DNA from 3 places in the Arthrobacter sp. 05N33_2 genome. Region 3 is predicted to be linked to each of the others. Evidence: riboswitches for the same ligand, from Rfam matches in the RefSeq annotation. Region 3 holds a riboswitch; each other region holds the start of a gene.

Region 1 (2,194 bases), on a different contig from region 3:
GCAGGTGGTCCACATACGCTTTCGTGACCGGGCCCAGGGTGGAGGCCGTGGGGCGGGTGCTGAGCCAGGAACGGTGCAGCTCGGATTCGACTTCCAGGCAGGTCTGCGCCGAACGGGCCCAGAACAGCTGCTCGGCCTCGGTGGGGGCAATCGCCGCGGCCCGGGCCAGGACCCGGGAGTAGCCGTTGAGGTAGATGGCGTCCTGGGCGAGGTAGTACGCGAACTCGTGCTCGGGCAAGGTGCCGTCGGCCAGTCCGCGGACGAAGTCCAGGGCGTAGATCGCCTCAAGATCATCCGCGGCTCCTGCCCGCAGGGCTGCGGCGAACTCCCCCGCCGCCGGACCGTGCCCGGCCTGGAGGTGCTGCAGGTGGTGGAAGTGGTGGACCGGGCCGTTGCCCGAGCCGACGTCCAGGGCCGAGGCTCCGCGGAGCGCGCCCAGCAGCCACGGCTTGACTTCCCGCAGCGCCGCTTCCCAGTCCCCCACCCGGGCCTGCACGGTGGCCATGGCCGAGGACAGGGAGCATCCGGTGCCGTGGCTGTTGCGCGTCGCGATCCGCTCCCCCGGCACCACCACCGTTTCCTGGCCGAGCAGGCCGCCGGTGTTGACCAGCGCATCCGGGCAGCCGGTGCCGGCGTCGGCGTCGTGGCCGTCGGCGTCGTGGGCATGCCCGTCCCCCGGCTCGGCGCCCTGGAGGTGTCCGCCCTTAACCAGGACGGTGGTGCCGGTCAGGGCGGCCAGCCGCTTGCCCTGCGCCAGGGCCTCGGACCAGTCGGCAGCGACGGGTTCCTTGAGCAGGATGGCGAGTTCGGCGAGGTTGGGCGTGATGAGGTCCGCCAGCGGCAGGAGGGCCTGCAGGGCGGCCTCGGCGGATTCCTGCAGGAGACGGTCACCACTGGTGGCGACCATCACCGGGTCCAGGACCACGACGGCGGGGCGCACCTTTTCCAGCCAGCCGCGGACGGCGTCGATCACGGCGGCGTCACCGAGCATGCCGATCTTGACGGCGTCGATGCCGATGTCGTCGCTGATGGCGTCCAGCTGCGCCGTGAGGAACGCCGCCGGGGGGACGTGGACGGCGCGCACGCCCTGCGTGTTCTGCGCTGTCAGGGCGGTGATGGCGGCCATGCCGTAGCCGCCGTTCGCCGCGATGCTCTTCAGGTCGGCCTGGATTCCGGCCCCGCCGGAGGGATCGGAGCCGGCGATGGCCAGCACGCGGGGAATGCGCGGCGGGGCCGGCAGAGACTCGTTGTGCAGAAAATTGGGCGGGAGGAACTCGGACGGATTCGATTTCGCGGACAAGGAAGACATCCCTTCGCCGGTGCTAACCGGACAGGTTCAACGGGTCTGGATCTCAGCCGGCCCGATGCCCGGCACCCCGTGTCAGTGTTCCAGCCTAGCCCTTGCCACCCGGAGAACCCGTTAACGCACGAGCGGGCCCGGGCCCGGGCGGACGTATGTTACGTCTGCCCTGACCCGGACCCGCGGCCCGACCAGTCGAAATAATGACCGGACGGGGACGTGGTCAGTCGCGGAGGACTACAGCTCCGACGCCGGCACGCCGACGCCGAGGATGATCGGCTCGTTGCCGGCCGGGATGGACGCAGGCCCGGCCGCAGCGGGAGCCTTGGCCTCGTGGACCGATCCGGCCGCGGCCGGCCGGGTTGCCTCGCGGTGCTCCACGGAGGTTTCGTTGGCTGCGCCCTGGGCGCGGCTGGCACTCCGGTTGCGGCGCCCGCGGCGGCCGCGCAGCGTCGTGGTGTCAGCTGTGCGTGACGCCGGCGCCTCCGCAGCGCGGACGGCCGACGGCGCCTCGGGCGCCGTGGCTTCCGGTGCGGCAACAGCTGCTGCCTGACCGGCCGCCAGGCCGGCGGCCTGGTCCGGCTTGCCGGCCTCGGCTTCGCCCAGGTTTGCGAAGGCCTCGGTCAGCAGGTCCAGGGTCAGGGCCGGTGACGGCGCGTCCTCCGCGTGCTCGACGAAGGGCAGGGCCACCTGCTCGCCGCCAAACGTCAGCACCGTTGCGGGGCGGCCGGCTGCCTCGTCGGCGGCTGCGAGCTGCGTGACGGCGTCGACGGCGGCCTGGCGGGCCCCGGCGTCGCTGGCTGCGGCTGCCTCCCCGTCGTGCAGGTGCGCGGCGTGCGCTGCGGCAGCGATGTTGGCCAGCGCGGCACGGGTGGCCTCGGCCTTGGCGTGGCG
Region 2 (2,194 bases), on a different contig from region 3:
ACCACGGTGCCGTCCTGGCGGGGGACGATGTACACCGGGATGCCGCGCACCATGCCCCGCACGGTGGCCGTGAGCAGCGGTTGCAGATGCGGAGGCACGCGGAGCCGGAGGATGTCGCCGTAGACGGGCCGCAGCGGCAGCGCCAGCCCGGCCGGTAGCTCCTCGAGCGCGGCGGCGCCGAGCCCGTTGGCGACCACGGTCTCGGCAGCCCGCACGGTACCGCCGCCGGCCAACCGCACACCCGCCACCTGTCCGTCCTGCCACAGCAGGCCTGCCGCGCGCCGCCGGACGAAGCTGCCGCCTTCCGCACCGAGCACGCCGGCGAGCCGGGTGATCAGCAGGCGGGGGTCCACCTGGTGGTCGGCCGGGATGTCGAAGGCACACGAGATGCCGGGACTCAGGAGGGGCTCCCGGGTGCGCGCCTCGCGCACTGTCAGTGGCTCCACGGCCAGGCCGCATGCCTTCTGGACTTCCCTCAAGTCCGCGAGCGCGCGCCGGTCCGCCGCGTCGGCCCCCACCGCCAGGGTCGGCGTCGTTAAGTAGCCGGTACCCGCCGGGGAATCCGCGCCGGCGGCACCGGCGTCGAGAGCCGCAGCGAATCCTGGCCACAACCGGGAGGCCTCGAGCATCAGTCCCAGGAGCTGTTCCTCCTGGTAGTGCAGTTCACTCACGGGGGCCAGCATGCCGGCCGCGGCCCAGCTGGCTCCGCTGCCGGGAGCATCATCGATCAGGACCACGGATCGGCCCGAGCGGATGGCCTCGAACGCGATGCCATAGCCGATCACCCCGCCGCCGATCACGGCTACGTCGGCAGTCGTATCCCCCGCGATGATTCCCTCTGCGGTACCGGGCCCCGTGTCACAAACCTGGGCGTCGGCGTCATTTGCGGCTCCGGCCGCACGGCCTGCTCGTGTGCCCATGAAGAATTCCTTCCCTACGCCGGTACTAGCCGGATCAGGTCAAGCGGTCGGCTCTGACGCCCTCTCAGCCGGGCAGCGGCGACATGGCTGCTGCGGGCTCCCGCGGTATGCGCCCAGTTTAGAGGAACTAGGCTGGTCCCATGAGCCAGGACCCCCTCCACACCACCGCCCGCCTCTATCTCTGCACCGACGCCCGCAGGGACCGCGGCGACTTCGAGGACTTCGTGGACGCCGCCTTCGCCGGCGGCGTGGACATCATCCAGTTGCGCGACAAGTCGCTCGAGGCCTCCGAGGAGCTGGAACTGCTGGAGGTCCTGCACACCGCAGCGCAGCGCCACGGGCGGCTGTGGGCCGTCAATGACCGGGCGGACATCGCATCCCTGTCCGGGGCTCCGGTGTTCCATGTCGGCCAGAAGGACATTTCGCTCGACGCCGCCCGCGGCTTTCTCGGCAAGGACGCCGTGATCGGCCTGTCCACCCACAGCCCGAAGCAGGTGGACGCCGCCATCGCTGCCGCGCCAGGCCGCAAAGGGCTCGATTATTTCTGTGTGGGACCCGTGTGGGCGACGCCCACCAAGCCCGGACGCGCCGCCGTCGGCCTCGATCTGGTGCGCTACGCCGCCCAGGCGATCGGCGGGGCGGACGCGGAGGGAACAAGCAAGGTCAACGAAAGCGCGCTGCCGTGGTTCGCGATCGGCGGGATCGACTTCAGTAACGTGGAGCAGGTAGTCGATGCCGGTGCCCGGCGGATCGTCGTGGTCCGGGCGATCACCGACGCCACTGATCCGGCCCACGCCGCCGGAGCCTTGCTGGCGGCGCTGGACGCCGCCGCATCCTAAGCAGGTCCCCAGCCAGTGATGCCGGCCGGCACTGAAACTATCCGGCGAGACCCAGCTCCGTCATCCGGCGCGCGTGGTTCGCTGCAAGTTCGGCCGCCAGGCCATTGACCAGCGCCCGGGCGCCGGCGTCGTCCAGCCCCGACAGTCCGCCGAGGAACGCGTGCTCAGCGCTGACACGCTGGGCGTGGTTCAGTACTTCCCCCAGCAGACGCCTGGCCCACAACGCCAGGCGCGACGCCAGCCGGGGGTCATCGGCCAGGGCCGCCTTGATGCGCGCCTGCAGCACGGCCGTGGACTCACCGGTGGAGCGGACCTGCCCGATCAACTCACGGGTCGCGGCGTCGACGTACCGGCCCACGACGCCGTAAAAGTCCGCGGCGACCGTGTCGATCACGTAGGCCTTCATGAGGGCCTCGTACCAGTCCGACGGGCGCG
Region 3 (2,194 bases):
CCGATCGCCGAGGTGATGTGGTCATAGCCCGGTGCGATGTCCGTGACGAGCGGCCCGAGTGTGTAAAACGGGGCGCCCTTGCAGAGTTCCTGCTGGCGCTCCACGTTTTCCCGGACGAGGTGGAAGGGCACATGCCCGGGGCCCTCCACCATGACTTGCACGTCGAAGTCCCAGGCCCGCTGCGTGAGCTCGGCCAGGGTGTCCAGTTCGGCGAACTGTGCCGCGTCGTTGGCATCCGCCGTCGCGCCCGGCCGCAGCCCGTCGCCCAGGGAGAACGCGACGTCGTAGCGTGCGAAGATCTCGCACAGCTCATCGAAGTGGGTGTACAGGAAGTTCTCCCGGTGGTGCGCCAGGCACCAGCCGGCCATGATGGAGCCGCCGCGGGACACGATGCCGGTGACCCGGTTGGCCGTCAGGGGCACATACCGCAGCAGCACGCCGGCGTGGATGGTCATGTAGTCCACGCCCTGCTCGCACTGTTCGATCACGGTGTCCCGGAAGATCTCCCAGGTCAGGGCGTTCGCCTCACCGTTGACCTTCTCCAGCGCCTGGTAGATCGGGACCGTTCCGATGGGGACGGGGGAGTTACGGATGATCCACTCGCGCGTGGTGTGGATGTCGTCCCCGGTGGAGAGGTCCATGACGGTGTCCGCGCCCCACTGCGTGGCCCACTGGAGCTTGTCGACCTCCTCGGCGATGGAGCTGGTCACGGCGGAGTTGCCGATATTGGCGTTGATTTTCACCAGGAACGCCTTGCCGATGATCATCGGCTCGGATTCGGGGTGGTTGACGTTGTTGGGAATGATCGCGCGGCCCGCGGCCACCTCGCTGCGCACCAGCTCCACATCGCAGTTCTCGCGCAGCGCGACGAACCGCATTTCCTGGGTGATGACACCGTCCCGGGCGTAGCGCATCTGCGTGACGGTCCTGCCCTCGACGGCCCGGCGCGGCACCGGCCGGCCGGCCCGCCACTCGGCCGACGCGGCACCGCGGCGCACCGCCGATTTGCCGTCGTCGAGCAGCTCCCGTTCGCGGCCGGCGTAGGGTTCGGTGTCCGCCCTGGCCTCAATCCAGGTGGTGCGGAACGGCTCCAGCCCGCGGACCGGATCGCTGGCCGGGCCGGCAGTGCGGTACACCCGGAACGGCGGGTTCCGGATGCCGCCCGGGGAGGGTTCCAGGGCGATCTCGGTCACCGGCACGCGGATGCCATGCTCCGGGTCCGTGCTGAAGGCCAGCGAGTGGGACTTCAGCGACTGTGTGGTGGCTGCGGACTGAATTTGGACAGGGCTGTGCTGTGTCACTTGGGTGTTCACGGAAAAGCTCACTTCCTTCGCCGGCATTACCCGGACAGGTTCAACGGTCGCAGGCTGCGTCAGCCCGATCTCAGCCCCTGCAGGGGCACCCGTGTGGTCGTAGACGAAACTACCACGCACCTCCGGCCGGCCCTCGAGTGTGACGCGGACGGCGGACCGCGGTGTTAGCGTGGCACGGTGACTCTGCCCAGGGGCGCTGCCCCGCATCCGGACGGCGACGCCGGAAGATATCCCGGCGCTGCCGGTTCTCGAGGCCTCAGCAGACCGCATCCTCGAAGCGGAGCTGGGGAACCAGACGCTCCCGGCTCCGGAGTTGACGACGCCGGTTGAGCCGCTCTTCATACTTGTCGCCGGAAACCCGCCCGTAGGGTTTGCCCGCATTGACGAGGTCGGCGGCCAGGCCCATCTGGAACAACTCTCCGTGCAGCCGGACTCCGCCGGGCGGGGGATAGGACGGTCCCTGGTGGAGGCGGCCCTTGATGCGGCCCGGAGCCGTGGCTATTTATCGATGACGCTTTGCACCTTCGCAGGCGTCCCGTTCAATGCGCCGTTTTATGCGAGCTGGGGTTTCGAGGAACTCGCCCAGCCAGGACAGGCGTTGGGCGCCCTGCGGATCCACGAAGCGCAGCTGGGGCTGGACCGTCTTGGCCGGCGGATCGTCATGCGGATTAGGCTTTAGGTCATGACCGGCATCATCGAGTTCAGCGGCCCCATCCTCACCGCGGCGGACCAGGAACGCCGCGGGCTCTGGTCGGTGGGCGGCCTGCTGACCTTCCACCGTCCGGCCGCCGCGCCTGACCTCGTACTCGACGGCTGGGTCATGCCCGGCCTCGTGGACGCGCACTGCCACATCGGCCTCGGCCCGGGCGGGGACGTTACCG

Evidence for each region. Region 3 has a riboswitch for thiamine pyrophosphate ahead of thiC (phosphomethylpyrimidine synthase ThiC). Riboswitches for the same ligand answer to the same signal wherever they lie in the genome.
Region 1: another riboswitch for thiamine pyrophosphate. It lies ahead of AC1DHX_RS14350 (bifunctional hydroxymethylpyrimidine kinase/phosphomethylpyrimidine kinase); the one in region 3 lies ahead of thiC (phosphomethylpyrimidine synthase ThiC).
Region 2: another riboswitch for thiamine pyrophosphate. It lies ahead of thiO (glycine oxidase ThiO); the one in region 3 lies ahead of thiC (phosphomethylpyrimidine synthase ThiC).

The regions. Positions count from the first base shown of each region.
Region 1 is NZ_JBFTNJ010000038.1:23,760-25,953, forward strand. Features, by position in the region: gene AC1DHX_RS14350 (bifunctional hydroxymethylpyrimidine kinase/phosphomethylpyrimidine kinase) at 1-1,255, opposite strand, end outside; TPP riboswitch at 1,292-1,389, opposite strand; gene AC1DHX_RS14355 (Rne/Rng family ribonuclease) at 1,538-2,194, opposite strand, start outside.
Region 2 is NZ_JBFTNJ010000049.1:21,173-23,366, reverse strand. Features, by position in the region: gene thiO (glycine oxidase ThiO) at 1-920, opposite strand, end outside; TPP riboswitch at 914-1,034, opposite strand; gene thiE (thiamine phosphate synthase) at 1,061-1,759, shown strand; gene AC1DHX_RS15920 (ferritin-like fold-containing protein) at 1,797-2,194, opposite strand, start outside.
Region 3 is NZ_JBFTNJ010000032.1:32,484-34,677, forward strand. Features, by position in the region: gene thiC (phosphomethylpyrimidine synthase ThiC) at 1-1,313, opposite strand, end outside; TPP riboswitch at 1,309-1,416, opposite strand; gene AC1DHX_RS13415 (GNAT family N-acetyltransferase) at 1,627-1,992, shown strand; gene AC1DHX_RS13420 (amidohydrolase family protein) at 1,996-2,194, shown strand, end outside.